4 regions of the Salinicola sp. JS01 genome follow, and region 2 is predicted to be linked to each of the others. Evidence: predicted binding sites of a transcription regulator. Region 2 holds the regulator's gene; each other region holds the start of a gene.
The links. The regulator LexA, encoded in region 2, represses DNA repair genes until DNA is damaged. The targets are predictions, from matches to a motif close to TACTGTNTANNTANACAGTA.
Positions count from the first base shown of each region.

Region 1 (7,158 bases), 2.0 Mb from region 2:
GCCCACCGCCACGACGATCGCGATCCAGGGCCCTACGCCAATGCTCTCCATACTCCGCTGCCTCTCGGTTATCGATGAAATCGGGCGCTCGTGCCCCGGCCATAAGAGAAACGCTGAATAAATCGACGAGCGAGATGAAGCGCAAGGCGCATGGAACACAGAACACGAGACATAACAGGGGGTTAGGCGAGTGTTCGAGTACCACGCAACGCAGCGATTCGCTAGCGCAGGCATTTATGCAGCGTTCTCAAGAGACCGAAAGCGAGCACTTATGGTTCCTTACCTAAGCATAATTCAGCCACCGTCGGCCAGCCCGACAGGTCTCGCCGTGGGCTTCGGTTCAGTGGCATCGGCCCAGAGTGACATCGACTCAATGAAAGTCGCGGCTGCGCGGGGCGAGGCCGTCGAGCAGCGCGCTGAGGTCGATCAGGCGCCGGGCAATGACATGGCGCACGCCCTGATGACACTCGTGGCGCCCCACCACCCGCAGCAGGCGCGCCTCCAGCAGCACGCGGCGGTAGCGCTCGGCGAGCCGCTTCCACACCACCACGTTGACCAGCCCGAACTCGTCCTCGAGGGTGAGAAAAGTCACACCCTTGGCCGAGCCCGGGCGCTGGCGCCCGACCACCAACCCGGCCACGTTGACCCCGATATCGCCGGGCAGCGTGGCCAGACGGCGCGAGTCCACCACCCCGCCGAGGCCGCGGGCCTGGCGCAGCAGCGCCAGCGGGTGCGGGCCCAGCGTCGTGCCGACGCTGGCGTAGTCGGCGCGCACCGCCTCGGCCACCGCCATGGGCGGCAGCGCGAGCGCCGCCTCCTCCCCCTCCAGCTCGCCGAACAGCGGCAGCGTGGTCTCGATACCCGCCACCGCCCAACGCGCCTGGTGGCGGTCACCGACGAGCGCCGCCAGGGCACCGGCATCGGCCAGCCGCGACATCACCGCCGGCTTGACCCCGGCACGCGCGGCCAGCCGCGCCACGCTATCGCAGCCGGGCGTGTCGCGCGCCGCCAGCAGGCGCTCGGCATCGGCCTCGGCGAGCCCCTGGATCATGTGCAGACCGAGGCGGATCGCCAGCTCGCCGGTGTCCGCGCCGACGTGTTCGTCCACCGGTTCCAGGGTGCTCTCCCACTGGCTCAGGCGAATATCGACCGGGCGCACCTCGACCCCGTGGCGGCGAGCGTCCTGTAGTACCTGATCGGGCGAGTAGAAGCCCATCGGCCAGCTGTTGATCAGCGCACAGGCGAAGATCGCCTGCTCGTGGCACTTGAGCCAGCAGCTGGCATAGGTGAGCAGGGCGAAGCTGGCGGCGTGGGATTCGGGGAAGCCGTAGCTGCCGAAGCCCTTGATCTGCTCGAACAGGCGCTCGGCGAACGCCTGCGTATAGCCCCGCGCCAGCATGCCCTCGACGATCCGCTGGCGGTGGTGTTCGAGCCCGCCGTGGCGCTTCCACGCCGCCATCGAGCGGCGCAGCTGGTCCGCCTCACCGGGGGTGTAGCCGGCCGCCGCCACCGCCAGCGCCATCACCTGCTCCTGGAACAGCGGCACGCCGAGGGTGCGCGCGAACACCGCCTCGACCTCCGCCGAGGGGTAGGTGATCGGCTCTTCGCCGCTGCGCCGCTTGAGATAGGGGTGCACCATGTCGCCCTGGATCGGCCCCGGGCGCACGATCGCCACCTCGATCACCAGATCGTAGAAGGTGGCCGGCTTCAGCCGCGGTAGCATCGCCATCTGCGCGCGGGACTCGATCTGGAACACGCCCAGGGTGTCGGCGCGCTGGATCATGGCGTAGGTCTCGGGGTCCTCCGCGGGCAGGTCCGCCAGGCCGTAGTCGAGGCCGCGGTGGCGGCGCAGCAGGTCGAAGCTGCGCCGCAGCACCGTGAGCATGCCCAGGGCGAGCACGTCGACCTTCATCAGCCCGACCAGATCGAGATCGTCCTTGTCCCACTGGATCACGGTACGCTCGGCCATGGCCGCGTTCTCCACCGGCACCAGGGTATCGAGCGGGGCGTCCGAGATGACGAAGCCGCCGGGGTGCTGGGACAGATGGCGCGGAAAACCGATCAGGCTCGCGGCCAGCACCAACAGCCGCCGCAGCGGCGGCTCTTCGGGGACGAAGCCGTACTCGCGCAGGCGCGCCGCATCGGGTATCTCATCGCTCCAGCGCCCGGCACAGCGCGCCAGCTGGTCGATACGCTCGGGGGCGAAGCCCAGCGCGCGGCCGATATCGCGGATCGCGCCGGCGGCATGATAGTGGCTGACCACCGCGGTCAACGCCGCACGCTGGCGGCCATAGCGGCGGAAGACGTACTGGATCACCTCCTCGCGGCGGGCATGCTCGAAATCGACGTCGATGTCCGGCGGCTCGTTGCGCTCCGGCGAGATGAAGCGCTCGAACAGCAGCGCGCTATGGGCCGGGTCGATCGAAGTGATGCCGAGGGCAAAGCAGACCGCCGAGTTGGCCGCCGAGCCGCGCCCCTGGCACAGGATGCCCTCGCCGCGGGCAAAGGCGACGATGTCGTGCACGGTCAGGAAGTAGTGCTCGTAACCCAGCGCGGTGATCAGCGCGAGCTCGTGGTCGAGCTGACGCTGCACCGTCTCCGGTACGCCATCGGGCCAGCGCCGCCGTGCGCCCTGGCGGGTCAGCTCGGCGAGCCACGCCGCCGGAGTCTGCCCCGCCGGCACCACTTCATGGGGATAGGTGTACTCGAGTTCGCCGAGATCGAAGTGGCAGCGTGCCGCCAGTGCCACGCTCTCCGCCAGCAGCTCGGCGGGGTAGATCGCTGCCAGCGCGGCACGCGTACGCAGATGGCGTTCGCCGTTGGGGAACAGCGTATCGCCGGCCTCGAACACGCTCTGGTGCTGGCGGATCGCGGTCAGGCAGTCCTGCAGCGCGCGCCGCCCGCGGGCGTGCATGTGCACATCGCCCGCGGCCACCAGCGGTATCTTCAGCGTTGCCGCCAGGGCCTGCCAGCGGGTTAGCCGGGCAGCATCGTCGAGCCCCTGGGTGAAACCGTAGTGCAGCTCCGCTGCCAGCCACAGCCGGCCGGGGAAGTAACCGGCCAGGCGCGCGCCTGCCGCGAGCGTGGCGCTGTCGCCCGGCAGCCACAGCGCGAACAGGCCGGCACCGCCGTCGAGCGCGGCCAGGTCGCTGTCGTAGAGCCGGTACTCACCCTTGGGCGCGCGGCCGCGAATCCGCGTCAGCAGCCCGCACAGCTGGGCATAGCCGTGACGGTTCTCCACCAGCAGCACCAGCTTGAGGCCGCTCTCGCTACGCAGTTCGGCACCCACGATCAGGCGCACCCCGTGGGCCCTGGCGGCCTGCCAGGCACGCACGATGCCGGCCAGGGTCGCCTCGTCGGTGATCGCCAGCGAGTGATAACCAAGCCGCGCGGCGCGGGCGAACAGTTCGTCCGCGGTGGAGGCACCGCGCTGGAAGCTGAAGGCGGAGAGACAGTGCAGCTCGGCGTAGGCGTTGGCCTCGTGGCCCGGCGATTCGTGGGCGCCCGCAGCCGCACCCGGGGGCGTTGTCTCATCATGGGCGCCCGTAGCCGCGCCGGAGCCCGTTGTCTCGTCGCCGTGGGCGGCCGCGCCGGCATCGTTGGCGGCATCGTTGGCGGCATCGCCGGGCGACCAGGCAGGCGGGCGGCTCATCCGAACCACCCGTGCAGATGGAAGCCCTCACCGCCGGGCTCGCGCCAGACCCAGGCATGGCGGCCATCGTGCCACTCGGCCAGATAGTAATCGCGACGCACGTCGTCACCATCCCACCAGCCGCTCTCGATCCGCTCAGGCCCGGCCAGCAGCCGGGCGATACCGGGCTCCGCCGGCGTCATCTCGGCGAGCAGCCAGCCGGGACGCAATCGGGCCTCGGGGGTGTCGGTGGCGCGCGGCCCGGCGGCGGCGAACACGGCGGCCTCGGGGCGGTGCTCGCGATGCTCGACCAGCGGCTTCAGCGCCGCCTCGCCCAGCCGCGCCACCAGCCGCTGATGCAGCGCCGCCCAGACCTGGGCTTGGCGCGCGGGGCCGGCCAGCAGCTCGCGGCGCACCGGGGCGTAGGGGGTGAACCGCGAGGCCGCCAGGGTCACGCTCAGCACCGGCCCTTCAAGACGCACCCGCTCGAGCTGCGCGCGGGTCAGTTCGAGCAGCGTCTCGGCGTCGCGCTGGGGGGCCAGCAAGCCAACCTCGAAGCGCTGCGCCGGGCCACCCTCCAGCCCCAGCACCAGGCTGAAACGCTCGACCCCGGCATCCTGGCCGCGCAGGAAAGCGCTCAGCTCCTGCAGCAGGCGCTTGAGCGGAAAGGCCAGCCCGGCGATGGCGTGCACCGGGCGCTCGAACTCGAAGCTGCGCGAGAAGTGCGTCGCCGGGCGATAGACTGCCAGCGCCAGCGGCCACTCCCCGCGCAGCTCGCCGAGATGGCGCATTACGCCGCCGCCGAAGCGCCGCGCCAGTGCCGGGCGCGGCAGCGTGAACAGCTCGCCGAGCCGGCGGAAGCCGCTGCGGTTCAAGGTCTGCACGCTCTCCGCCGCCAGCCCACTACGCGCCAGCGGCAGTCTCGCCAGCGCCGCTTCCAGCCCGGCGTCGTCCACTGCCAGGCCGTCGTGGGCATTGACCAGCACCCGCGCCGCCGCCGGATTGGGCGCCACCACCAGGCGGTGGGTAAACCCCAGGGCGGCGAGCTCGCCACGTAGCCGCGCCTCGAATGCCGGCCAGGGGCCGAACAGAGCCAGACTGCTGGCGACCTCGAACACCAGCGCATGCGGATAGTCGAGACTCACCTGCCCACTGTAGGCATAGGCCCAGGCGGCCAGACGCTGGCGCCAGCGCTCCACCGCCGCGGCCTCCAGCGGGGCGCAGTCAAGCGCCGGGCAGAACGCCTCGGCCAGCCCGCGCGGCTGGCCGGGTTTGACCCCCTGGTCGCGTGCGGCTTGATTCGCGGCACGAATGCGCTGGCGCGGCGGCGCGCCCTCGAGCAGCGCGAAAGGCGCCGTGGGGTCGTCACGCCGGCGCAGCGCCCCCTCCAGCGCCAGCCGCGGAAACAGCAGACAGGCCCAGCTCACGGCGTCACGCCCCCGCTTCGAGGGCGATGTGCGTGGCACGCGGCCACCCGCCGCGGCACTTGAGCACTTCCAGCGCCGGCGTGCGCCCGGTGCCCGGCGGATGGAGGCGCAGCCGTAGCGCCGCCGGTGAGGCCTCGCTGGCGCGCGCCAGCGGCCGATGCACGAAGCCCAGGGTATCGCCACTCGCCGCGGCCACCTGCAGCCGACGTAGCGCCCGCGCATCGGCCTGCGGCAGCCACGCCAGCACCGCCGCACAGCAGCCGGCCCGCAGGCACTGCTCGGTGGCCCAGAGCGCTTCGCGCCCGCTCACGTCGAGCCAGTGGCAGTGGTCGAGTTCGACCCCGGCGCGCCGCCAGGCCGCCGGATAGGGCAGCGCCGGCGGCGCCACCAGCACCACCGGGCGCTGCTCGCGAGTCAGACGTGCCAGCAGCGGCCACAGCAGCGCGAGCTCCCCGCTGCCGGCACCGCTACAGAGCAGCTCACTGATCGCCCCGCGCGGCCAGCCGCCCGCCGGGAGTGCCGCATCCAGCGTCGGGTGGCCACTGGCGACCGCGCTGGCGGGAGACTCGGCGGCGCTCTCCTGAGCGCGCCAGACGACGCGGCTATCGAGCAGCCGATCGAGCGCACTCACCGCCCGCGGCTCCGGCAATGGCACTGGCACTGGCACTGGCAACGCCAGGTACACCGGAGGCGGCAGCTCGCGGCAACGTGGCGGCAAAGCTGACGATGACACTCAGACATGGGCGACATCCCCCTGGCCTTCGAAGGGGATAGTGTCGCTCACAAACCCAAATACTGTCTATATATACAGTATTTGTGACATGCCTTGGCCCGGCAGCGAAGGGCGCCGCGCCGGCAGAGCGCGTCTGAGCGAACGAGTCCCGAACGAACGCATGGACCGCACGGGCGCGGCCCGGCAAGCGCCGGGGGAGCAGAGAAAAGGCGGAGAGAAGACAGAGAGAGCGGGATTCGAGAGCACGGCGTCCGAGAGCGCGGAACCGAGAAGGCGTGTGCGTCAGGCCGAAGACGAGGGGGTATTGGGCACCCGCAGCGTGCCCAGGCTGCGCTTGATCGCCTTGAGCTGGTCGCTGATCTGCGGGCCGCGATTCTTGGCCACGCCCACCGCCAGCACGTCGATGGTCAACAGATGCGCGATACGCGAGGTCATGGGGATATAGACCTCGGTGTCCTCCTGCACGTCCACCGGCAGCACCAGGCTCACCTCGTGGGCCAGCGGCGAGTCGCTGGGACACAGCCCGATCACCGTGGCGCCGGCCTTGACCGCGGTCTTGGCGCTGGCCAGCAGCGCCCGGGTGCGTCCGGTCTGGGAGATCGCCACCACCACGTCGCCGACCTTCAGCGTCGCCGCCGACATCGCCTGCATGTGCGGATCGGCGTAGGCCGAGGTCTGGATCTGCAGGCGGAAGAACTTGTGCTGGGCGTCGGCGGCGACCACGCCGGAGGCGCCATAGCCGTAGAACTCGACCCGATTGGCCACCGCCAGCGCGGCGATCGCGCGGCCCAGCGCCTCGTTGTCGAGGCTGTCGCGTACCTGCTCGAGGGTCTCGATGGTGGTATCGAAGATACCGTGGGAGAACTCGGAGACGCTCTCGGCATCGGTCAGCGAGAACTGCGCGTACTGGCTGCCCTTGGCCATCATCTGGGCCAGCTTGAGCTTGAACTCCTGGAAACCGGCCATGCCCATGGCGCGGCAGAAGCGCACCACCGTCGGCTCGCTCACCTGGGCTTCGCTGGCGAGATCGGTGATCCGCATCAGGATCACTTCTTCGGGGTGGCGCAGCACGAAACGGGCGACTTTCTGCTCGGAGCGCCGCAGGCGATCCATGTGCACACGCAGTTCGTCGAACAGCGAACGGCTCATGCCCGTCCCTCGTATCGCAGCATTATCGGTCTCGCTTTAGCGTGGGGTGGCTAGGGTCTATACGAAAACTGCCTGCGCTCGGCAATACGGCGTTAAAAATCGGCTCAAAATGCTCATTTACACCCCGTAAACTCCGCTTTTTCGTCGATTTTTGCCTTGTCTTACCTTCGCTCGCCGACTTTTCGTACGAACCCTAAGTATGCCCCACTCGCCGGGTG
Region 1 covers NZ_CP127244.1:4,020,611-4,027,768, forward strand. Annotated here, with positions in the region: gene QO259_RS18365 (ZapG family protein) at 1-51, opposite strand, end outside; gene QO259_RS18370 (error-prone DNA polymerase) at 371-3,652, opposite strand; gene QO259_RS18375 (Y-family DNA polymerase) at 3,649-5,058, opposite strand; gene imuA (translesion DNA synthesis-associated protein ImuA) at 5,063-5,689, opposite strand; gene hexR (transcriptional regulator HexR) at 6,074-6,940, opposite strand.
Region 1: the regulator LexA is predicted to act here: its motif matches at 5,852-5,871, upstream of imuA (translesion DNA synthesis-associated protein ImuA).

Region 2 (7,158 bases):
TCGATAACGACGACGGGGCACGTACCCATCAGTACGAGGAGGCGGACATCATCCTGGTCGGGGTGTCGCGCTGCGGCAAGACGCCCACGTCGCTCTATCTGGCGCTGCAGTTCGGTATCCGCGCCGCCAACTATCCGCTGACCGAGGACGACCTCGACGAGAACGGCATTCTGGCGCTGCCGGCATCGCTGGCCAAGCACCGCCACAAGCTGTTCGGGCTGACCATCGATGTCAGGCGCCTGGCCGCGATCCGTACCGAACGCCGCCCCAACAGCCGCTACTGTTCAATGGACCAGTGCATGCAGGAGATCGAGCAGGCCGAAGCGCTCTACCGACGTCAGAACATCCCGTTCATCGATACCACGCGCTTCTCGATCGAAGAGATCTCCACGCGCATGATGAACGAGACGGGCTTACAGCGGCGCTTCAGCCCGCGCTAGCGGCAACGGCGGGACGCGGAGCAGAGCGCGGGACACAGGCGGGAGAGGCGGCGGGCCGCGATGGAAAGCCTCAGCGGCGGACGCACTGCCTCCAGGCTTACAGGTTCTTGGGCGCGAAGATGCCGGGGGCGTTGCGCCAGTAGCCCTTGTAGTCCATGCCGAAACCGAACACGTAGCGATCGACCACTTCCAGACCGCAGTAGGTCGCCTTGAGATCCGGGGAGGCCTTGCGGTCGTGCTGCTTGTCGACCAGCACCGCGGTGGAGAGGCTCGCCGCGCCCGCCTCACGGCAGTAGTCGAGAATCGCCGCCAGGGTCGCGCCCTCATCGAGAATGTCGTCGACGATCACCACATGGCGCCCGGCCATGGGGATTTCCGGCGAGACCCGCCAGAACAGCTCACCGCCACGGAGCCCGCCGCGATAGCGCGTAGCATGGAGATAGTCGACCTCGAGCGGGAACCCCAGCCGGGTCAACAGGTGCCCGGTGGTGATCAGGCCGCCGTTCATCACGCAGTAGAACACCGGCAGCTTGTCGCCGAGATCGCGGGTGATCGCCGCGGCCATCCGGTCGAGGGCCTGCTCTACCTGGGCCTGGTCGATCAGACAGTCGGCGTTATCCATGACCTCCTGCATCGAGTTCAGCGCGTCGGGGAGCGTAGATTGAGTCATCGTATACCGTATCAATAGCAGTCGGCGGCAACCGGCAGGGCCGGCGCCGCCTGGGGATAGAGGGCGGATCACTCCGCCTCGTTGAGGGCTTCCAAACGGGCGTGGGTACGCCGCCAGCGCGAGATCACCGCCAGCGACTCGAGGCTCGGCCGGGCGCGGGCGTAACGCAGCTTGGCGATCCGCGGCGCCTGGCGTCCGCTGCAGGCATCCACCACCTCCCGCGCCGCCGCGGGGTCGTTGCAGATCACCGCCATATCGCAGCCGGCGGCCCAGGCCGCCTCGGCGCGCGCCGCCGGCGTTCCGGCGGCGTGGGCAGCCGCCATGGTCAGGTCGTCGGAGAAGATCGCGCCCTTGAAGCCGAGCTCTTCGCGCAGCAGCCCCAGCCAGCTGGGCGAGAAGCCCGCGGGGCGCTCGTCGAAGGCGGGAAAGATCACATGCGCCGGCATCACCGCATCGAGCTTGCTCGCCAGCCGCGCGAAAGGCACCAAATCGTGCGCGCGCAGCGCCTCCAGCGAGCGTGGATCACGGGCCACCGAGTGGTGGGAATCCTGCCGCGCCCCGCCATGGCCGGGAAAGTGCTTGCCGATGGCGACCATCCCAGCATCGTGCAGGCCATCGATGAAGGCGCCGGCCAGCGCCGCGACCACCTCCGGGTCGGGCGAGAAGCTGCGCGAACCGATCGCCGGCGACTGGTCGTCGTCGAGGTCGAGCACCGGGGCGAAAGTCAGGTCGAAACCGCACGCGGCCATCTCCATGCCCAGCAGCCAACCGGTATCCAGGGCCAGGGCCAGCGCGGCTTCCGGCGACTCGGCGAACTGCCGCCCCAGGGTCGCCATCGGCGGTAGCCGGGTCACACCCTGCTTGAGCCGCTGCACGCGCCCGCCCTCCTGGTCGATGGCCACCAGCAGGTCCGGCCGGCAGGCGCGAATCTCGCCGATCAGCGTCTGGGTGGTTCCCGCATCCGGGGTGTTGCGCGCAAACAGAATGACGCCCCCGACCTCGGGGCGCGACAGCAGCCGCCGCTCTTCCTCACGCAGTCGAGTGCCCTCGACGTCCAGCATTACCGGACCCAGCGGTTGTGTCATAGCCGTTACCTGAAACCGTGAAGCGCCCGATTCTAGACGACCCGCCAGCGTCATGACAGAGGTCGGCGCCGCCGCATCAGCTCACCGCGGTCTCCGCCGGCTCCAGCGGTGCCAGCATGGCGGCCGCCACCACCGGCTTGAGCCGCCGGATCAGGTCGCGCACGGTGACATGCTCGTGATACTCGGTGTCGGCGATATCGCGCAGCGCATCCAGTCCGGATAGCGTGAATACCACGGTACCGAGCATGAAGTGGAGCCGCCAGAAACGCTCCGCCTCCGGCAATTCCGGCGTGGCCAGCCGCAGGCAGGCGACGAAACGGTGAAAGGTTTCGCCGTAGTGCGCCTGAATGTAGCGCCGCAGATGCCCCTGGGCCTGGGTATAGGCGAGCCCCAGAAGCTTCATGAATATCTTGAGACTGTGACGCTCCGCCGGAACCTCGAGCACGCTCTCGGCAAGGCGCTCGAGCAGCACCTCGAGCGGAATGGTCTGCCCGCCATAGTGGCGCTCGAGCCCGTCTAGCGCGTGATTGAGGCGCTCGGCGAAGGGATCGAGATAACGCGCGAAGACCGCCTGGATCAGCGCCTTTTTGGAACCGAAGTGATAATTGACCGCCGCCAGGTTGACCTTGGCCCGGGTGGTGATGTTGCGCAGCGACGTCTCGGCGAACCCTTTCTCGGCGAACAGCACCTCGGCGGTGTCGAGAATGCGGGTCACAGTGTCGGACTGGGCCATGGACTACCTCTTTACTGTCGATATCGGCGGCTTTTCACTGACATCGAATCTGTCGGCCAACGCCTGTCGAATCAGCTGAAAAACGCCTGTTTGAAACGCTTTCGAATCTAACCACCCCAGACGTCACGGCACAATCGCGGCAAACGTCGAAGGCGCCCTTTCCCCGAGACCTTCCACGAGACCTTCCACCGAGTCTTTTACCAAAGCCCCTTCCCGGCACCCTTTCCTCGCCCGCCCCCTTTCGCTACCCCGCATGACTGGATACAATTCCAGACTGTATACATGACCAAGCCCTGACAGGCCCCGGGGAGACGCCCAATGTCGAGACCGCTCACCGCCCGGCAGCAGAACGTCTACGATTTCATCGTCAAGACGATGACCGAGTTCGGCTATCCGCCCACCCGCGCCGAGATCGCCAAGGCGCTGGGATTCCGCTCTCCCAATGCCGCCGAAGAGCACCTGCGTGCGCTCGATCGCAAGGGTGTGATCCGCATGATTCCGGGGACCTCCCGCGGGATCCGACTGCCCACTGCGGCCGGGACCGCGGAACCCACCGACCCCGCCGAAACCGGCCTGCCGATCGTGGGTAACGTCGCCGCCGGCAGCCCGATCCTGGCCGCCGAGCACATCGACCGCTACTGCCCACTGCCGGCGGACTACTTCGCCCCCAGGGCCGACTACCTGCTGCGTGTGCGTGGGCTGTCGATGAAAGACATCGGCATCCTCGATGGCGACCTGCTCGCCGTGCATCGCACCCAGGAAGTGCGCGACGGCCAGATCGTGGTCGCCCGGCTCGACGACGAGGTCACGGTCAAGCGCTTTCAACGCCGCGGGCGCCGCGTCACCCTTCTAGCAGAGAACGCCGACTTCGCCCCCATCGAAGTCGATCTGGAGCACCAGCAGCTGGATATCGAGGGTCTCGGCGTAGGCATCATCCGCGGCGGCAACGGCCTGGGTCTGCAGTAGCCGTCGGCAGCCATGCGCAAGATCCTCCACGCGGACTGCGACTGCTTCTACGCCGCGGTGGAAATGCGCGACGACCCCGGGCTGCGTGACCTGCCGCTGGCGATCGGCGGCAGTGCCGACAAGCGCGGGGTCATCGCCACCTGCAACTACCCGGCGCGGCGCTACGGCATCCATTCGGCGATGCCCACCGCACGCGCCCTGCGTCTATGCCCCGAGCTCAAGCTGCTCAAGCCTGACTTCGATCGCTACCGCCGCGTCTCGCATGACATTCAAGCGGTATTCCACGAGCTGACTCCGCTGGTGGAGCCGCTCTCCCTCGACGAAGCCTATCTCGACGTCAGCGAGGTCACCCGTTTCCAGGGGAGTGCGACCTGGATGGCGCACTGGCTCAAGCAGGAGGTGCTCGCGCGTACCGGCATCGTGGTCTCGGTGGGCGTGGCACCCAACAAGTTCCTGGCCAAGATCGCCAGCGACTGGGACAAGCCGGACGGCCTGTTCGTGATTCCGCCCGCACAGATGGCGAGCTTCATCGAGGGTCTGGCGGTCGACAAGCTGCATGGGGTCGGCCCTGCCACCGCGGCCAAGCTGGCGGGACTCGGCATCGCCACCTGCGCCGAACTGCGCGCGCGGCCGCTGGAGCAACTGATAGACACCTTCGGCAAGTTCGGCCAGCGCCTGCACGAGCTGGCCCACGGCATCGACGACCGGCCGGTCAACGTCACCCGCGAGCGCAAGTCGGTCAGCGTCGAGACCACCTACGACAGCGACCTGCCGGACCTCGCCCAGTGCCACCAGGCGCTGGCACCGCTGATTGTGCGTCTCGACGAACGCCTGGCCCGCCATGGCCACCCCGATATCGGCAAGCAGTTCGTCAAGGTGCGCTTTCACGACTTCACCAGCACCACTCAGGAGACCGGCGCCCGCGGCGTGATCCATGCGCGCTTCCACGAGCTGCTGGAAAGCGCCTGGCAACGCGGCGGCCGCCCGGTGCGCCTGCTCGGGGTCGGCGTGCGCCTGGCGCCGGAGGCCGAACAGCGCCAGCTCGGCCTGTTCGACGGCGAGCAGCCGGCCTGACGCCGCCGGCGCGACGCCAGCGACACCGCCCGAAGGTTCAGGAGAAGACGACGGTCTTGTTGCCGTGGATCAGGACGCGATCCTGCAGGTGCCAGCGCAGGCCGCGGGCGAGCACGGCCTTCTCCACGTCACGCCCCAGCCGAACCAGATCCTGGGGTGTATGGCAGTGCGACACCCGCTGAATGTCCTGCTCGATGATCGGCCCCGCGTCCAGCTCCTGGGTGACGTAGTGGCAGGTCGCACCGATCAGCTTGACCCCGCGCTCGAACGCCTGGTGGTAAGGCTTGGCGCCGGCGAAGGACGGCAGAAAGCTGTGGTGGATATTGATGATGCGCCCGGCGTAGCGCTCGCACAGCGCCGGCGGCAGGATCTGCATGTAACGTGCCAGCACCACGCTGTCGGCCTCGGCCGCATCGATCAGCCGCTCGACCTCGGCGAACGCGGGCGCCTTGTCGGCGGGGTCGACGCTCACCCGATGGAAGTCGATGCCGTGCCACTCGACGAGGGCGCGCAGATCATCGTGGTTGGAGATCACGCAGGGAATGTCGCAATCGAGCTCCCCCGCCGACCAACGGTAGAGCAGGTCGACCAGACAGTGCGACTCGCGCGAGACCATCAGCACCACACGCTGACGCCGGCTGGCATCGCTCAGCCGCCAATCCATCGCGAATTCGCGGGCAATGGTCTCGAACTCGGCCCGAAAGGCCGCGGCCCCCAGCGCCTCCGATTGAATGTCGTAGCGCATGAAAAAGCGCCCGTTATCGAGGTCGGAGTGCTGGTTGGCCTCGATGATGGAGCCCCCCTGGGCGGCGATGAAGCCCGAGACGCGGGACACGATCCCGACCCGGTCTGGGCAGGAGACGATCAAACGATAATTGTGCGGCATAACTCACGCTGACAGGGTCGATGAAACGAAAAGTCGCCGCGCACCGAGAGGACGCGACGACGCAACCTGCCTCGGTAGCGGCGGCACGACACCCGCCGCGCTCGGGGCGGCAATATTGTACCCGATTCGCCGTGGCTGCGGCGCTCGCCTTTACGCGCGCCGATCCCGGTTTGAGCGGGCCGAGAACGATGCCTTATAGTGAGACGAGACTTTTCCCGTTAAGGAAGCCGATGTTTCGTCCGCGCGCGCAGATCCGCCCCCGCACCTATCCGCCTCTGCTGTTTCATCCGTTGGGCGGCTGCGGTGAAATCGGCATGAACCTTTCGCTCTACGGCTACGACGATCACTGGATCGCGGTCGACTGCGGCATGATGATCCGCCAGGATCTGCCCGACGCCCCGCTGCAGATTCCCGACGTGGCCCACCTGGCGGCAGAGGGCATGATTCCCGAGGCGGTGTTCATCACCCACGGTCATGAAGACCATATCGGCGCCCTGGCCTGGATCTGGCCCCACTGGGGTTGTCCCGTCTATGCCACACCCCTGGCGATCGAGATGCTGCGTGCCAAGTTCCTCGAACGCGGTCTGCGCACCGATGCACTGCGTCCGGTGATGCCCGGCAGCAGCGTCGAGCAGTCCCCCTTCAAGGTCGGCTTCGTGGCGGTCACCCACTCCATTCCCGAGAGCTGCGCGCTGGCGATCGAGACGCCCGGCGCGCGCGTGCTGCACACCGGCGACTGGAAGCTCGATCCGGCGCCGCTGATCGGCCCGCCGATCGACTCGCGCTCCTTCGAGCGCCTGGCGCCGCTGGATCTGGTGGTGGCCGACTCGACCAATGCCGACGTCGAGGGTCACTCGCGCAGCGAGTCGGAAGCCGGCGCCGCACTCGAGGCGGTGATCCGTGAGTGCCGTGGACGGGTAGCGGTCAGTTGCTTTGCCAGCAATCTCGCGCGCATTCAGTCGCTGGGGCAGATCGCCGCACGCTGCGGGCGCCGCGTGGCGCTGCTGGGTCGCTCGATGGAGCGCATGGTCGCCATCGCCCGTCAGCTCGGCTATCTCGAGGACTTTCCGCCGCAGGTGCCGACCTACGATCTCGGCTATCTGCCGCCGGAGGAGATCTTGATCATCGCCACCGGCAGCCAGGGCGAGCCGCGCTCGGCCTTGTCGCGACTGGCCCAGGGGCGCCATCCGCTGCTGGATCTGGAAGCGGGCGATCACGTCATCTTCTCGGCGCGCGCCATCCCCGGCAACGAGCGCCCTATCGAGCGCCTCAAGAACGGCTTCAAGCGCCTCGACGTGCATATC
Region 2 covers NZ_CP127244.1:2,068,680-2,075,837, forward strand. Annotated here, with positions in the region: gene ppsR (posphoenolpyruvate synthetase regulatory kinase/phosphorylase PpsR) at 1-440, shown strand, start outside; gene QO259_RS09375 (hypoxanthine-guanine phosphoribosyltransferase) at 538-1,110, opposite strand; gene nagZ (beta-N-acetylhexosaminidase) at 1,179-2,195, opposite strand; gene QO259_RS09385 (TetR/AcrR family transcriptional regulator) at 2,272-2,928, opposite strand; gene lexA (transcriptional repressor LexA) at 3,247-3,894, shown strand; gene dinB (DNA polymerase IV) at 3,907-4,968, shown strand; gene purU (formyltetrahydrofolate deformylase) at 5,006-5,854, opposite strand; gene QO259_RS09405 (ribonuclease J) at 6,085-7,158, shown strand, end outside.

Region 3 (7,158 bases), 810 kb from region 2:
GCTGCGTTGGCGCCAGTGACAATCGGTATGACAGCAGCCGAGGCGCCAAACCGTCGCAGCCGGTTACACCACGCCCTGGGACCAGAGCGTCACGCCGACCGCGATCACCAGGGCCAGCGCCGCCACCGCCTGGCCGTTGAAGCGCTGCGGCGCACGATGCACGTGGCGCAGGCCGAGCCAGGCGAGCACCAGCGCGACCACCTCGACCACCGGCGCATAGCGCCCGGCGCCGACACCGGCGCACGCCACCACGAAAGCCGCCAGCGCCCAGTGCGAGAGCTGCTTGCGCTGTACCTTGCCGCTGGCATCACGGGTGCTGCGCGCGGGCTTTTGCGCCTCGGGCCGATTGAACACCCGCACCGCACGCCCCTCGGCCACGTCGAAGCGCACCGCCTGGCCCGCCGCCGGCAGACCGCGCCCGCGCCACTGGCCGAATTCGAAGGCGTAGCGCTGGCCATCCTGTCCCACGATCTCGCCGCGCTGGGTGTCGTCATCGAAGGTGTCGAGTCGGCCATCCATGTATCGCGCTCCTGCCTCAGAGTGTGTTTACAAAATGCCTGTGCTCGGCAATACGGCGTTAAAATCGGCCTCAAAGTGCTCATTTACCCCATGTAAACTCCGCTTTTTCGACCGATTTTGCCTTGTCTTGCCTTCGCTCGCCGAATTTGTAAACACTCTCTCAGCGGCCGTTGACCAGCATCAGGAACTCCTGCCGCGTGGTCTGGTTCTTGCGGAAGCTGCCGAGCATCACCGAGGTCTTCATGCACGAGTTCTGCTTCTCGACCCCGCGCATCATCATGCACATGTGCTGGGCCTCGACCACCACACCCACGCCGCGGGCGCCGGTCACCTGCATCACCGCTTCGGCGATCTCGCGGGTGAGATTCTCCTGAATCTGCAGCCGCCGGGCGTACATGTCGACGATGCGCGCGAACTTGGACAGCCCCAGCACCCGGCCCTGGGGCAGGTAGGCGATATGGCACTTGCCGATGAACGGCAGCACATGGTGCTCGCACATCGAGTACATCTCGATGTCCTTGACCAGCACCATTTCGTCGGTGTCGGAAGCGAACACGGCGCCGTTGACCAGTTCTTCCAGAGACTGATGGTAACCCTGGGTCAGAAACTGCATCGCTTTGGCGGCCCGCTGCGGCGTGTTGCGCAGCCCCTCGCGCTGGGGGTCCTCCCCCAGGTGTTCGAGAATGCCGCGAAAATGGCCTGCCAATTGCTCTGTCATGATGCTGCCTTGATCCTGTCGCTTGCGGGCGCTGACGCCGAATACCGGGCACCGGCACCGCGCTGATGGAAAGAGGAAGACGCAGGCCACGAAAGCCGACGCATGATGAAAAGGGATTCTAGCGAAACTCGCCCCCGCGCTCTATCGCTGGCGCGCGCCGGGCGTGTCCTCACCCGCCGCCCTCAGGCCAGCCAGCGCGGCGAGTCCAGCGCCACCCGCTGCTGCTCCAGAGTGCGGATGTGTTGATCCCAGTAGCCGCTGTCAGCCACGTAGGGGAAAGCGCGTGGGAACGCCGGGTCCTGCCAGCGGTTGGCCAGCCAGGCGCTATGGCGGACCAGACGCAGCGTGCGCAGCGCCTCGATCCACTCGAGCTGGCGCCGGTCGAACTCGAGCGACTCCTCGTAACCTTCGATCACCTCGGAGAGCTGCATCTGCCACTCCTCAGGCGACTGCGCGGTGAGCAGCATCCATAGATCCTGCACCGCCGGTGCCATGGCACAGTCGTCGAAGTCGACCAGGGCAAAGTGCTCATCGCGGCCGAGCATGTTGCCCAGATGGCAGTCGCCGTGCACGCGCTGCAAAGCCTGGTGCGGCCAGGCGTGCTCGGCGAGCAGCCCCAGCAGCGCGTCGGTCACGCGGGTATAGGCGCTCTGCTGCCGCGCGCTCATCCAGGGCGCGGCGAGCACGCGCTCGCGGCTCTCCTCGACCAGCCGCAGCGGCTCGAACACCGGCCTATGCTGGAACGCATGCCGCCGGCCGACGGCATGCACCTGCCCGATCAGCTGGCCAAGGGCGAAAAGATGCGCGGGATTGTCGAGCTCCGGCGCCTGCCCCGGCACATGGGCGAATAGCGCAAAGCGGAAGCCCTCCGCCTCGAACAGCGTCTCACCCTGGGCGTTCTGCCACGGCGCGCCGACCGCGACCTCGGCGGCAGCGAGTTCACCCAGAAAGGCGTGTTCCTCGAGAATCTGCGCCGTGCTCAGGCGCTCAGGGCGGTAGAACTTGGCGACCCAGCGCTGGCGCTCGTCGTCGCTCAAGGCATAGACCCGATTCTCGTAGCTGTTGAGGGCGAACGGTTCGCCCGGCAGCCAGAAGCCCTGGGATTCGACCGCCTCGACAACGCGCTGGGGCGTCAGGGTCTCGAACGGATGCGGCGATGCGGCACTCATGGCGTACCTCGGCAGACGAAGGCTATGGCGGCGCATGCTATCAGATTCGGCCCGGCGGCGTACGCGCCAGCGCCACCACGCCGATACGCCGAGCACCCGCACGGCGGCAGGCCAGGGCCAGCGCCTCCAGGGTGGCCCCGGTGGTCATGACGTCGTCCAGCAGCAGCACCGACTCAGGCAGAGGCCCCTCGATCACGAAGGCATCCTTGACGTTGCGCCGGCGCGCGACGCGATCGAGCCCACGCTGGCTCGACGAGTCGCGCCGGCGTTGCGCCGCCCGCCGCGGTAGCTGCCAGCGCGCGGCGAGCGAGCCGCCCAGCCAGGCGACCGGGTCGAAACCCCGCTCGCGGGTGCGTGCCCATGACCCGGGGACGCCGATCAGCAACTCGCCGCACGGCGCGGTGGTGCCCATAGCATGGATCAACAGCTCCACCAATAGCAGCCCAGCACGTGGGTCAGCGGAGAACTTGAAGCGCTGCACCAGCCGTATCAGTTCCCCTTCGTAACGCAGCGGTACCCAGGCCGCGTCGAATGCCGGTGGTCGCTTCAGGCAGCGCCCGCAGACATCTCCACCACTCCGCGTCGCCATGGTCTCGGCGCAGTAGCGGCAAGCCATGGCATTCCATGGCAGTTCGGCGTCGCAGTCAGAACACCAAGGGAGATCGCCGCTTAGGCGGGCATAGCAGAAGGCACAGTAGCCGGGCAACGCCCGGCGCAACCAGCGCTCGAGCTGCCAGCGTAAACCACCGGCAGCGAGCATTCGGCCCAGGGTGTGACGTCTGATCATGCGCCTCTCCCCTCCTCTCTTGGCGCCCGCTCACCCTCTCTTGGCGCCCGTTCACCCTCTACTGATGGCGCTTTGCCCTCGGTACCCCGGCACGCAGGCACTCCCTCTCCAGAGAGATCGGCAACCGAAGCGGCGGCTTGAAGGCCGTCACGCCGCGCCCGCCAACCTTGGCTACACTGAGGTCGATCCGCCGATACCCTGGCGCGGGAAACCATTCGCAGTCATGGCCCCTCGCCGGCCCGGCCCTGCACCGGATTCGAGGAGTTTCGCGATGTCACTGGGCAGACAGGAAGCTTTACAGCTGCTGGAATCAGGATTGAAACCGTATCGCGTGCGCGCCTCTTTCAAGGAATAGTCATCCCGCTTCAGTATCAGAGTGAGCCATGATCGCGGCGCCTTCGTGCGCACTATCCCCATCGGTATCTGCAGCAATCGTCGCGCGCTGATTCGCCGCATCGACCTGCTGCGCTCCGAAGCAGAGAATCGCTTCGGTGTTCCCTGTGAGAGATGGCGTCTCGGTGATGAAATCAAGGCAGAAAAGCGCATCCAACTATCACGGTGACTTCCCCAATCGCGGTGACTTCCCCAATCGCGATGACCTCCTCTGCAACCAGGAGTTCTCGAGCGGTCTCGCTTTCCTGCGGGACCAAGCACTCGTGTGCAAAGCCTTCAATGATGGGCCCCGGGGGCAGGGCAAAGCGAGGGGCCTTTGCCAGGAACGGTAAAGGTAGTCTCCAGAAAGAGGGTCAAAGCGCCCCCGAAACGCTCTGCCACGGATAAGCCCACGTCCTCCAGCGGTTGTGAAAGGTGTGCTAGCTCCGGGTAAAGGCAGCCTCCCCGATATCCGGCCAGCCTCCCCTCATCCGCCCGTATCGGCTTTTTCTGCCCACTTTTCCCTCACACGCCCTTGCTCTATCCCACTGCCCATCTTGATTGATATCTGTCCGATATCAGCACCTCATCGAGATCGGAACTGTCCCAGGCTCCTTGAAGCACTCTCCACCCCGACTGGATGAGTAAAACTTACGTTTTCGCAAACGATATTATCGCCATGACACATAGCAAAAATGACAACAAACAAGATAAATCTAATACAAAAATAAAAAATCCTCCTTCTTTACATTCATGACACACTCACTCTCATGAAAACACTCAACCAGACAAGAATAAAACCCTAAACCCTTTTCAACAAAGGATTTTTTGATAGACACACCACTAGAACCCTGATCACAAAAAGCGCAACTGCAGATATGAACACCAGCACATTTAGAGGAATAAAGCCTTAAACATTAGATTTATCTTATTAAGATATCATCTTTGATAAGCAAAGAAAAATTCATCGATAATCATCACACCGCAAAGGAAGGTCTCGCCGATTGCATGCCCATCAGAGAGCGACAACGGCGGGATCGCTGCGGCTCATCGATGCCATATCACCGTCCATCATTCCTGGGGGCTATACGAACAACATGTCACTCTACGAGCGTTTTCAGAGCCGGATGTCGGCCGTCGACAAGCTTGTGAACATGTACAGAGAGCTGTGCAGCGCGCGCGGTATTCTGCCTCGCGGACGGCTGGACGAGGCGCACAGCGACTTGCTCTGGCTGCCGCGCTCGGCGGTTGCCTTCTCGCTGGCAGCCATGGACGCCTACGTCAACGAAGTCGTTACTGACAAGCTGGGAGATTACCGCGCCTACGTGTCGCTCTACGTGCCGATGAAGAACGTGCTCGAGCAGTCGGACGGAACGCCATGTCCGAGCCTGTGCATGCACCGCCGCCCAACCAGCAAAGAGCATCATGGCGCGCGAATCTGGGTCGACCCCTCCCAGCCCAGCGGCCGTACGTCGCTATCGTTCAAGTCGCCGGAAGAGCTGATTGCCGCCTATCGCCTGCTGGGGCATGCCGATATCATCGAGTCGATCGCCGCCATCTGGCCAGGTCCCGCCTGCACCCCCATCGATATCAAGCAGAAGCTGAACGTATTGATCCAGAGACGTAACCAGATCACCTACGAAGGCGACCGCGACCCTGAAGGGCATATACGCCAGATCCATCCGCACTACGCGACCCGCTGCAAGTCGTTCATCGAGAACGTGGTGATACGCCTGCATCGCGTCGCCTACGAGCCTTAGCTGAAAGCGCCGAGGAGGAGGTTCGGACACGCACTGGCCTCTTCCTGGCCACGGCCATGAGGGAGGGCGCAAGGTCCGCGAAACGTTCAACCGACTCGATGCGGTCAAACGAACGATCAGTGCGTCACACTCGGGTCACACGGCAATTGAGCGGCGCTACTAGAGGGAGTCATTGAAACTACAGGGGGCCATCGAGACTAGAGGGGGTCATAGGGACTGGAGAAAATCATCGAAGCCCGAAAAGCCTCGTGAATCAAACTGGTGCGGATGGGGAGACTCGAACTCCCTAATAATTCATATTAATCAATAGCTTACATATAATTCACAACCAAGGCCAGACCATAGATATAGAAGTGGACATCGGCGAGAAGCGCCGGCGTCCAAGCATAGGCCCACAGTTACACTTCCCGCTTCGATCGCCACGCCCCACTAGTCGACATGAGCCCCCTCCTCATGGATACTGTACGTGCATACAGTATTCTTAGGAGCACGCTGTCATGTCCGCTTCGACCAAACGCCAGCAGTCGTACCAGAGCCTTACCCGCCGCATCCAGCAGCAGATCGCCCACGCTCGTGACCGTGAGCAGTGCGAGGTGACGATCTTCAGAATGGATGATGACGACCCCAGCGCGTGGGAGCGCATTCTCGGCGAGTTCGACGAGCTCGATTACGTCACAGTCACCCGCGGCGGCCCCGCTGAGGCGCTGATCGCCTGGGACCCCACCGAAGCGGAGGCAGCGTCATGACCATCCCCGTGGAGTATCTGGGCAGTCAGCGGCAGAGTACGCAGCCGGTGCTGATCCCGATCGCCGCAAGCGAAGCTCGCGCCGGCTTCCCCTCGCCCGCCGACGACTATATGGAGACCGAGCTCGATCTGATCGCCCACATCGTGCAGCGGCCAAGCTCGACGTTTTATGTCCGCGCCGCGGGTGACAGCATGGAGCGGCACGGCATCTTCGATGGCGACATCCTAGTGGTGGACCGTTCACTAGAGCCAGTAGATGGCGATACGCTCATCATCGCTGTCGATGGCGAGATCACCTGCAAACGCCTCGGAAAGATCGGCCAGCGCCCCTATCTGCTCGCCGGCAATGAGGCGTACAAACCGATCCCGCTGGCGAACGCCGATTGCCACGTCTGGGGTGTGGTCACGCACAACGTGCACTCGCTACGCCGGGGGCGGTGATGATTGGCCTGGTCGACTGCAACAACTTTTACGCCAGCTGTGAACGGGTATTCCGCCCGGATTGGGAGGGCCGTCCGGTCGCCGTGCTGAGCAACAACGACGGCTGCGTAATCGCGCGCAGCAACGAGGCGAAAGAGCTGGTCGAGATGGGGGCACCCGCGTTCAAAATCCCGCCGGCGGCGCGGCGTGAGCTGATCCTGGTCTCGAGCAACTACACGTTATATGGCGACATGAGCCGGCGGGTGACCGCGACGCTCCGCGAGTTCACGCCCGATGTCGAGATCTACAGCATCGACGAGTCGTTCCTAGGGTTTGAGGGTTTCTCGGTCGAGCAGCTCGAGGATCATTGCCAGCGGCTGCGCTACATCGTGCGTCGGAACACCGGCATCCCGGTCAGCGTCGGGCTGTCGACCTCGCGCACGCTCGCGAAAGTGGCCAACAAGCTGGCGAAGAAGATCCCGGCCTATGAGGGTGTGTGCCTGCTCCAGCCGGATACCGATATCACGCGCCAGATACTCGAAGACATACCCGTCACCGACCTGTGGGGTGTCTCAGGCCGTCTCGGCCAGCGGCTAGCGCAGATGGGCATCGTTACCGCCTGGGAGTTGCGAGAGGCAGACCCGAAGCGAATTCGGGCCCGGTTCTCG
Region 3 covers NZ_CP127244.1:1,255,054-1,262,211, reverse strand. Annotated here, with positions in the region: gene QO259_RS05770 (hypothetical protein) at 64-519, opposite strand; gene folE (GTP cyclohydrolase I FolE) at 680-1,237, opposite strand; gene QO259_RS05760 (serine/threonine protein kinase) at 1,420-2,406, opposite strand; gene QO259_RS05755 (ComF family protein) at 2,447-3,193, opposite strand; gene QO259_RS05750 (hypothetical protein) at 3,549-3,743, opposite strand; gene QO259_RS05745 (hypothetical protein) at 4,663-5,325, shown strand; gene QO259_RS05740 (DUF1654 domain-containing protein) at 5,823-6,071, shown strand; gene QO259_RS05735 (LexA family protein) at 6,068-6,511, shown strand; gene QO259_RS05730 (Y-family DNA polymerase) at 6,511-7,158, shown strand, end outside.
Region 3: the regulator LexA is predicted to act here: its motif matches at 5,784-5,803, upstream of QO259_RS05740 (DUF1654 domain-containing protein).

Region 4 (7,158 bases), 2.1 Mb from region 2:
GCGCGCCAGCAGCACTATCTGGCCGCCGCCGACGACGCCCCGGCCGCGCTTAAGTGAGCGCGGCAGGATTCGGCCAACCGGGGAGAGACGGATATGAGCGATAACACGGCGTCGCTGATCAAGATGATCAATCAGATCAGCCTCAACAACCGCCATCACGGCGACGATGCCCAGGCGGCCGAACAGGTCGCTACCCATCTCAAGAAGTTCTGGGCGCGCCCCATGAAGCGCGACATCATCGCCTACGCCGACGAGGACGGCAGCCAGCTCGATCCGGTGTCGAAGCTGGCCGTCGAGCGGCTCAAGGCGCTCTCGAGTACGGTCAAGGACTGGGAGGAGACCTCGGACGCGGGCTAGCCGCCGCGACCCGCGGGTCGGCAATCACCACCAAGACAGCGCCACTAATACAGCGCCACCAAGAAAAAGCCCCCGCCGGACGAATCCGGCGGGGGCTTTCTCATGACCCTGCGAGCGGCGCCGGGGTCAGGGCTTCATGTCTTCGAAGAAGCGCTTCACGCCGTCGAACCAGCCCTCTTTCTTGGGCGAGTGGCGGCTGGCACTGCCCAGGCTCTCCTGGAACTTGCGCAGCAGCTCTTTCTGCTCTTCGGAGAGATTGACCGGCGTCTCCACCACGACCTTGCACAGCAGGTCGCCGGCGGGGCCGCCGCGCACCGGTTTCACGCCCTTGCCGCGCAGCCGGAACAGCTTGCCGGTCTGGGTCTCGGCGGGGATCTTGAGCTTGACCCGGCCCTCCAGGGTCGGCACCTCGAGCTCGCCACCCAGGGCGGCGTCGACGAAGTTGATCGGCACTTCGCAGTGCAGATGACGCCCGTCACGCTCGAAGATCGGGTGCGGCTTGATATCGGCCTGGACGTAGAGGTCGCCCGCCGGCCCGCCGTTGAGCCCGGACTCGCCCTCGCCGTTGAGACGAATACGGTCGCCGGTATCCACCCCGGCCGGGATCTTCACCGACAGCGTGCGCGTCTCGCGTACACGGCCCTCGCCATGGCACTTGCGGCACGGCACCTTGATCACCTGGCCGCTGCCGTGGCAGGTCGGGCAGGTCTGCTGCACGGCGAAGAAGCCCTGCTGCATGCGCACCTGGCCCTGGCCGTGACAGGTCGGGCAGGTCTCCTTGCTCGAACCGGGCTCGGCGCCGCTGCCGTCGCAGTGCTCGCACTCGACGTGGCGCGGTACGCGGATATCGACCGTGGTGCCGAAGACGGCATCCTCGAGATCGAGCTCCAGGTTGTAGCGCAGATCGCTGCCGCGCTGGGGCGCGTTGGGGTTGCGTCGACCACCGCCGCCGCCACCGAAGATATCGCCGAAGACATCGCCGAAGATATCGCTGAAACCGCCGGCCCCGGCACCGCCGAAACCGCCGCCACCGAAACCGCCGCCGGCCTGGCCGTCGACACCGGCATGGCCGAACTGGTCGTAGGCCGCGCGCTTCTGGTCGTCGGACAGCACCTCGTAGGCATCGGAGACCTCGCGGAATTTCTCCGCCGCCTGCTGATCGTCCGGATTGCGATCCGGATGGTACTTCTGTGCCAGCCGGCGATAGGCCTTCTTGATCTCCTTGCCGTCGGCGCCCTTGTCGACGCCCAGCACTTCGTAGTAGTCACGCTTGGACATGACGTTGTTCGCCTCCGTATCGATGCCGTGCAAACGACAACGCGGGAGTCGTGTCTGGCTCCCGCGCTGCTGCCGTCACACGACGTCAGACGTCGTGATTATTGCTTTTTCCGATCGTCGTTGACTTCCTCGAACTCGGCGTCAACCACGTCATCCTCTTTCTTGCCGCTGGCCTGGGCGTCGTCGGCCTGGGCACCCGCGTCCTGACCGGCGCCTTCGCCCTGCTCGGCGTACATCTTCTGCGCCAGGTTGCCGGAGGCTTCGGTGAGCGCGTCGAGCTTGGCCTGGATGGCGTCCTTGTCGTCACCCTTGAGCGCTTCCTCGAGCTCGCCGATGGCGCTCTCGATCTTGCTCTTCTCGTCGGCGTCGACCTTGTCGCCGGCCTCTTCCAGCGTCTTGCGCGAGGCGTGGATCATGCCGTCGGCCTGGTTGCGCAGGGCGACCAGCTCTTCGAACTTCTTGTCCTCGGCCTCGTGCGCCTCGGCATCCTTGACCATCTGATCGATCTCCTCGTCGGAGAGACCGCTGGAGGACTTGATCACGATCGACTGTTCTTTGCCGGTCGCCTTGTCCTTGGCCGTGATGTTGAGGATACCGTTGGCGTCGAGATCGAAGGCGACTTCGATCTGCGGCACGCCGCGCGGTGCCGGCGGAATGTCGGCGAGGTCGAAGCGACCCAGAGACTTGTTCTGCGCCGCCTGCTTACGCTCACCCTGCAGCGCGTGGATCGTCACGGCCGTCTGGTTATCCTCGGCGGTGGAGAAGGTCTGGGTCTTCTTGGTCGGGATCGTGGTGTTCTTCTCGATCAGCGGCGTCATCACGCCACCCAGGGTCTCGATGCCCAGGGTCAGCGGGGTCACGTCGAGCAGCAGCACGTCCTTGACGTCACCGCCGAGCACGCCACCCTGAATCGCGGCACCCATGGCCACGGCTTCGTCCGGGTTGACGTCCTTGCGGGCGTCCTTGCCGAAGAACTCGGCGACCTTCTGCTGCACCAGCGGCATGCGGGTCTGGCCGCCGACCAGGATGACGTCGTGAATCTCGCTGTTGGAGAGACCGGCGTCGTCCATGGCGGTCTTGCACGGACCCAGCGAGCGGCTGACCAGATCTTCGACCAGCGACTCGAGCTTGGCCCGGGTGACCTTGATCGCCAGGTGCTTGGGACCGGTGTTGTCGGCGGTGATGTAGGGCAGATTGACTTCGGTCTGCTGGGCCGATGAGAGCTCGATCTTGGCCTTCTCGGCGGCTTCCTTCAGACGCTGCATGGCCAGGCTGTCACCGGACAGGTCGATGCCCGAATCGCTCTTGAACTGCTGCACCAGGTAGTCGATCAGCTTGAGGTCGAAGTCCTCGCCACCCAGGAAGGTGTCACCGTTGGTGGCCAGCACCTCGAACTGCTTCTCGCCGTCGACGTCGGCGACTTCGATGATCGAGATGTCGAAGGTACCGCCACCCAGGTCGTAGACCGCGATAGTACGGTCGCCGGTGGAGCGATCCATGCCGTAGGCCAGCGCAGCCGCGGTCGGCTCGTTGATGATGCGCTTGACCTCGAGACCGGCGATGCGGCCGGCGTCCTTGGTCGCCTGACGCTGGGAATCGTTGAAGTAGGCCGGCACGGTGATGACCGCTTCAGTCACTTCTTCACCGAGATAGTCCTCGGCGGTCTTCTTCATCTTCTTGAGCACTTCCGCGCTCACCTGCGGCGGTGCCAGCTTCTTGTCGTTCACCTGCACCCAAGCGTCGCCGTTATCGGCTTCGACGATGCGGTAAGGCACCATCTTGATGTCCTTCTGGACGACGTCGTCCTTGAACTTGCGGCCGATCAGGCGCTTGACGGCGTAGAGCGTGTTGGTCGGGTTGGTGACCGCCTGACGCTTGGCCGCCTGGCCGACCAGGGTCTCGCCGTCATCGGTGTAACCGATGATCGAGGGCGTGGTGCGAGCGCCTTCGGCGTTCTCGATCACGCGAGTCTTGTCACCGTCGAGCACGGCGACGCAGGAGTTGGTCGTACCCAGGTCGATACCGATGATGCGTCCCATAATTCCTCACCTCTAACAATTCGTTGACGATTCGATACGTTGTCTTGGCGGCGCGTGTGTGGCGCGATTGACTGCTATCTGGGGGCTTTCGGGCGCCTTTCAAGCCCCGTCGGCCCAGATTGCGTCAGGCCGACTTGCTGACGATGACCATCGCCGGCCGCACCAGACGCCCGTTCAGGGTGTAACCCTTCTGCATCACATCCATGACCGTGTTGGGGTCGAGCTCCGGATTGGGCACCATGCTCATCGCTTCGTGGAACTGCGGATCGAACGGTTCACCCTGCGGGTCGATCTGCTCGACGCCGAACTTGGCGAGCACGTCGAGCTGCATCTTCAGGGTCATCGACACCCCCTCGCGGTGGGTCTCGTCGACCTCCTGCATGCTCTCCAGCCCCTTTTCCAGACTGTCGACCACCGGCAGCAGCTCCTTGACGAACTTCTCCAGGGCGAACTTCCGGGCCTTCTCGGCATCCTGCTCGGCGCGGCGACGGGCATTCTGGGCCTCGGCCGCGGCACGCATCGACTGATCCTTGGCGTCGGTGAGCGCCTGCTCCAGCTCTTCGACCCGCGCAGCCAGCACTTCTGCCTCGGGGTTGGCGTCGCCGCCGGTCTCGCCTGGCTCATGCTCGAGTTCGTCGGCAACCGCGTCGAGATCACCCTCGAGCGGCGCCTGGGTCGGCTGCGGTTCGCCATCGCGCTCGGCGCGCTCGATCTCTTCGTCGACGGGCTTCTGCGGATCTCTGACCATGAGTCTCTCCCGATATAGATGTGATGAAAGCACCAGTATGAAGACAGCGTCGGCGTCATCGACGCTCGCTATTGATGTCCAAGTGACTGCCTATATGGGGCTGCCCGCGACGATCTCAAGCGTTGGCAGGCGTTGCGTGAGCGTCCGTGCACGCCACACGAGCCTCGGGCACCGCGGGGTGGATTGAAGCGCCGAACCGACTACTGTATAAACGAACAGACTACTGTATGGCCGCCATCGATCCTCGGGAGGCAGCATGCTGATCCAACTCGCCATTCGCGACTTCGCCATCGTCGACACCCTCGATCTGGAGTTCCAGTCCGGCATGACCGCCATTACCGGTGAGACCGGGGCGGGCAAGTCGATCCTGCTCGGCGCCCTCGGGCTCTGCCTGGGCGAACGCGCCGATGCCGGCGGCGTGCGTCATGGCGCCGAACGCGCCGATCTCAGCGCGCGCTTCGATCTCAGCGGCCGCGCCGAGGCGCGGGCCTGGCTCGCCGCGCGCGAACTGCCGAGCGAGGATTGCCTGCTGCGCCGGGTGGTCACCGCTTCCGGACGCTCCAAGGCGTGGATCAACGGCCAGCCCTGCACCATCGCCGACCTGCGCGAGCTCGGCGAGTGTCTGATCGACGTTCACAGCCAGCATGCCCACCAGGCGCTGCTCAACGAGGAGACCCACCGCCGTCTGCTCGACGATGCCGCCGGCCAGCGCCGCGCGGTCGACGAGCTGGCGGCGCTGTACCGCCAGTGGCAGAGCCTGCGCAAGCAGTATCGTCAGCGCAGCGAGAACGACGAGGAGCGCGAGGCCAAGCGCCAACTGCTGCGCTATCAGGTGGAGGAGCTGGATCAACTGGCGCTGCAGGCGGACGAGCTGGAGTCGCTGGAGCAGGAGCAGGAGACCCTGGCGCATCTGGAGGAGACGCTGCGCGAGGCGCAGTTCGCCGCAGACTGCTGCGACCACGACGAAGGCGGCGCGCTGGGCCTGCTACTGCAGGCGCACACGCGCCTGTCGCGGGTGCCGGGCAGTGACCGCGGCAGCCTGGCGGAAGCGCTCGGCATGCTCAATGATGCCCAGATCCAGCTCGAGGAGGCGGCCCGGGAGCTGCATCACTTCGTCGAGTCCACCGAGCTCGATCCGCAAAGGCTGGCTTGGGTCGACGAGCGCCTCGGCGAGATCCATCGCATTGCGCGCAAGCACCACGTCATGCCCGACGAGCTGGTCGCGCTGCATCAGCGCCTGAGCGCCGAGCTGGCCGACCTCGATGGCGGCGACGACGATCTCGACAGCCTGCGCGCGCGGCTCGAGGAGACGCGCCAGCAATACCGCGACGCCGCCCGCCAGATCAGCGAAGCGCGCCAGACCAGCGCCACCGAGTTCGCCCGTCAGGTGCAGGAGCAGCTCGCCTTCCTGGGCATGGAGAAGGCGCGCTTCGCGGTCGAGGTCAACCCGCTGGAGACGCCGCAGCCCCACGGCGTCGACCGCGTCAGCCTCTTGATCAGTGCCAACCCCGGTCAACCACCGCGGCCGCTGGCCAAGGTCGCCTCCGGCGGCGAGCTCTCCCGCGTCAGCCTGGCGATCCAGGTGGTGGCGGCCAGCCACAGCACCCTGGCCACGCTGGTGTTCGACGAGGTCGACGTGGGCATCTCCGGGGCCACCGCCGAAATCGTCGGCCAGCTGCTGCGCCGGCTGGGCCAGAAAGCCCAGATCATGACCGTGACCCACCTGCCGCAGGTCGCCGCCCAGGCGCACCAGCATCTGCACATCGAAAAGCAGTCCAGCGACGAAGCCACCCGCACCCAGATGGCGCAGCTCGACGAGGCGGGCAGAGTGCGCGAGATCGCGCGCATGCTCGGCGGCGTCAAGCTCTCGGAGCGCACCCTGGCCCACGCCCGCGAGATGCTGGCGGCGAGCCAGACCGGGGCGCACTGAGCGTCACCGGCACCTCGCCACCGGGACCGATCCCACCACACACAACGCAGAACGCCGACCCCTGGGGGTCGGCGTTCTAGTGATGTATCCGGTGCCCTGGCGGGCCTGGGTGTCACTTCTTGCTGCTGTCCTGGCGCGTCGCCTTGGAGCCGCGCGGGCGGACGTAGAGCACCAGCGCGTGCTCGACCAGCTCGTAGCCGTGCTCCTCGACGATCTCGCGCTGGCGCCGCTCGATCTCTTCGTCATAGAACTCGACGATGTCGCCGGACTCCAGGTCCACCATGTGGTCATGGTGCTCTTCCTGGGTCATCTCGAACACGGCATGGCCGCCGTCGAAATTATGACGCACCACCAGGCCGGCGGCCTCGAACTGCGTCAGCACACGGTATACGGTAGCGAGGCCGACGTCTTCTCCCGACTCCAGCAGCGCCTTGTAGACGTCCTCGGCACTCATATGGAGCTCTTCTTCCATACGTGTCGCTTCGAGAATCTGCAGGATCTTGACACGCGGCAGAGTGACCTTGAGTCCCGCCTTGCGCAATTCTTGGTTTTCGTCTGCCATGGTCGCTCTTCGCAGTGGCGTCCCGTGTCGGGTATGATCAATCCACGCAACGATAGTGAAAGACGGACTCAAATGCAAAACCTGATCAGAACGGCCGTACTCGTGCTCGCAGCGTCTCTCATCGCTGGCTGTAGCTACTTTGGCGTCTACAAACGCGACCTCGTCCAGGGCAACCTCATCACCCAGGACATGGTGTCTCAGCTCCATACCGGCATGAGCCGCGCCCAGGTCGTTCAGGTCATGG
Region 4 covers NZ_CP127244.1:4,366,011-4,373,168, reverse strand. Annotated here, with positions in the region: gene fdhF (formate dehydrogenase subunit alpha) at 1-57, shown strand, start outside; gene QO259_RS19980 (formate dehydrogenase subunit delta) at 94-357, shown strand; gene dnaJ (molecular chaperone DnaJ) at 484-1,635, opposite strand; gene dnaK (molecular chaperone DnaK) at 1,734-3,674, opposite strand; gene grpE (nucleotide exchange factor GrpE) at 3,799-4,422, opposite strand; gene recN (DNA repair protein RecN) at 4,679-6,352, shown strand; gene fur (ferric iron uptake transcriptional regulator) at 6,465-6,914, opposite strand; gene QO259_RS19950 (outer membrane protein assembly factor BamE) at 6,987-7,158, shown strand, end outside.
Region 4: the regulator LexA is predicted to act here: its motif matches at 4,624-4,643, upstream of recN (DNA repair protein RecN).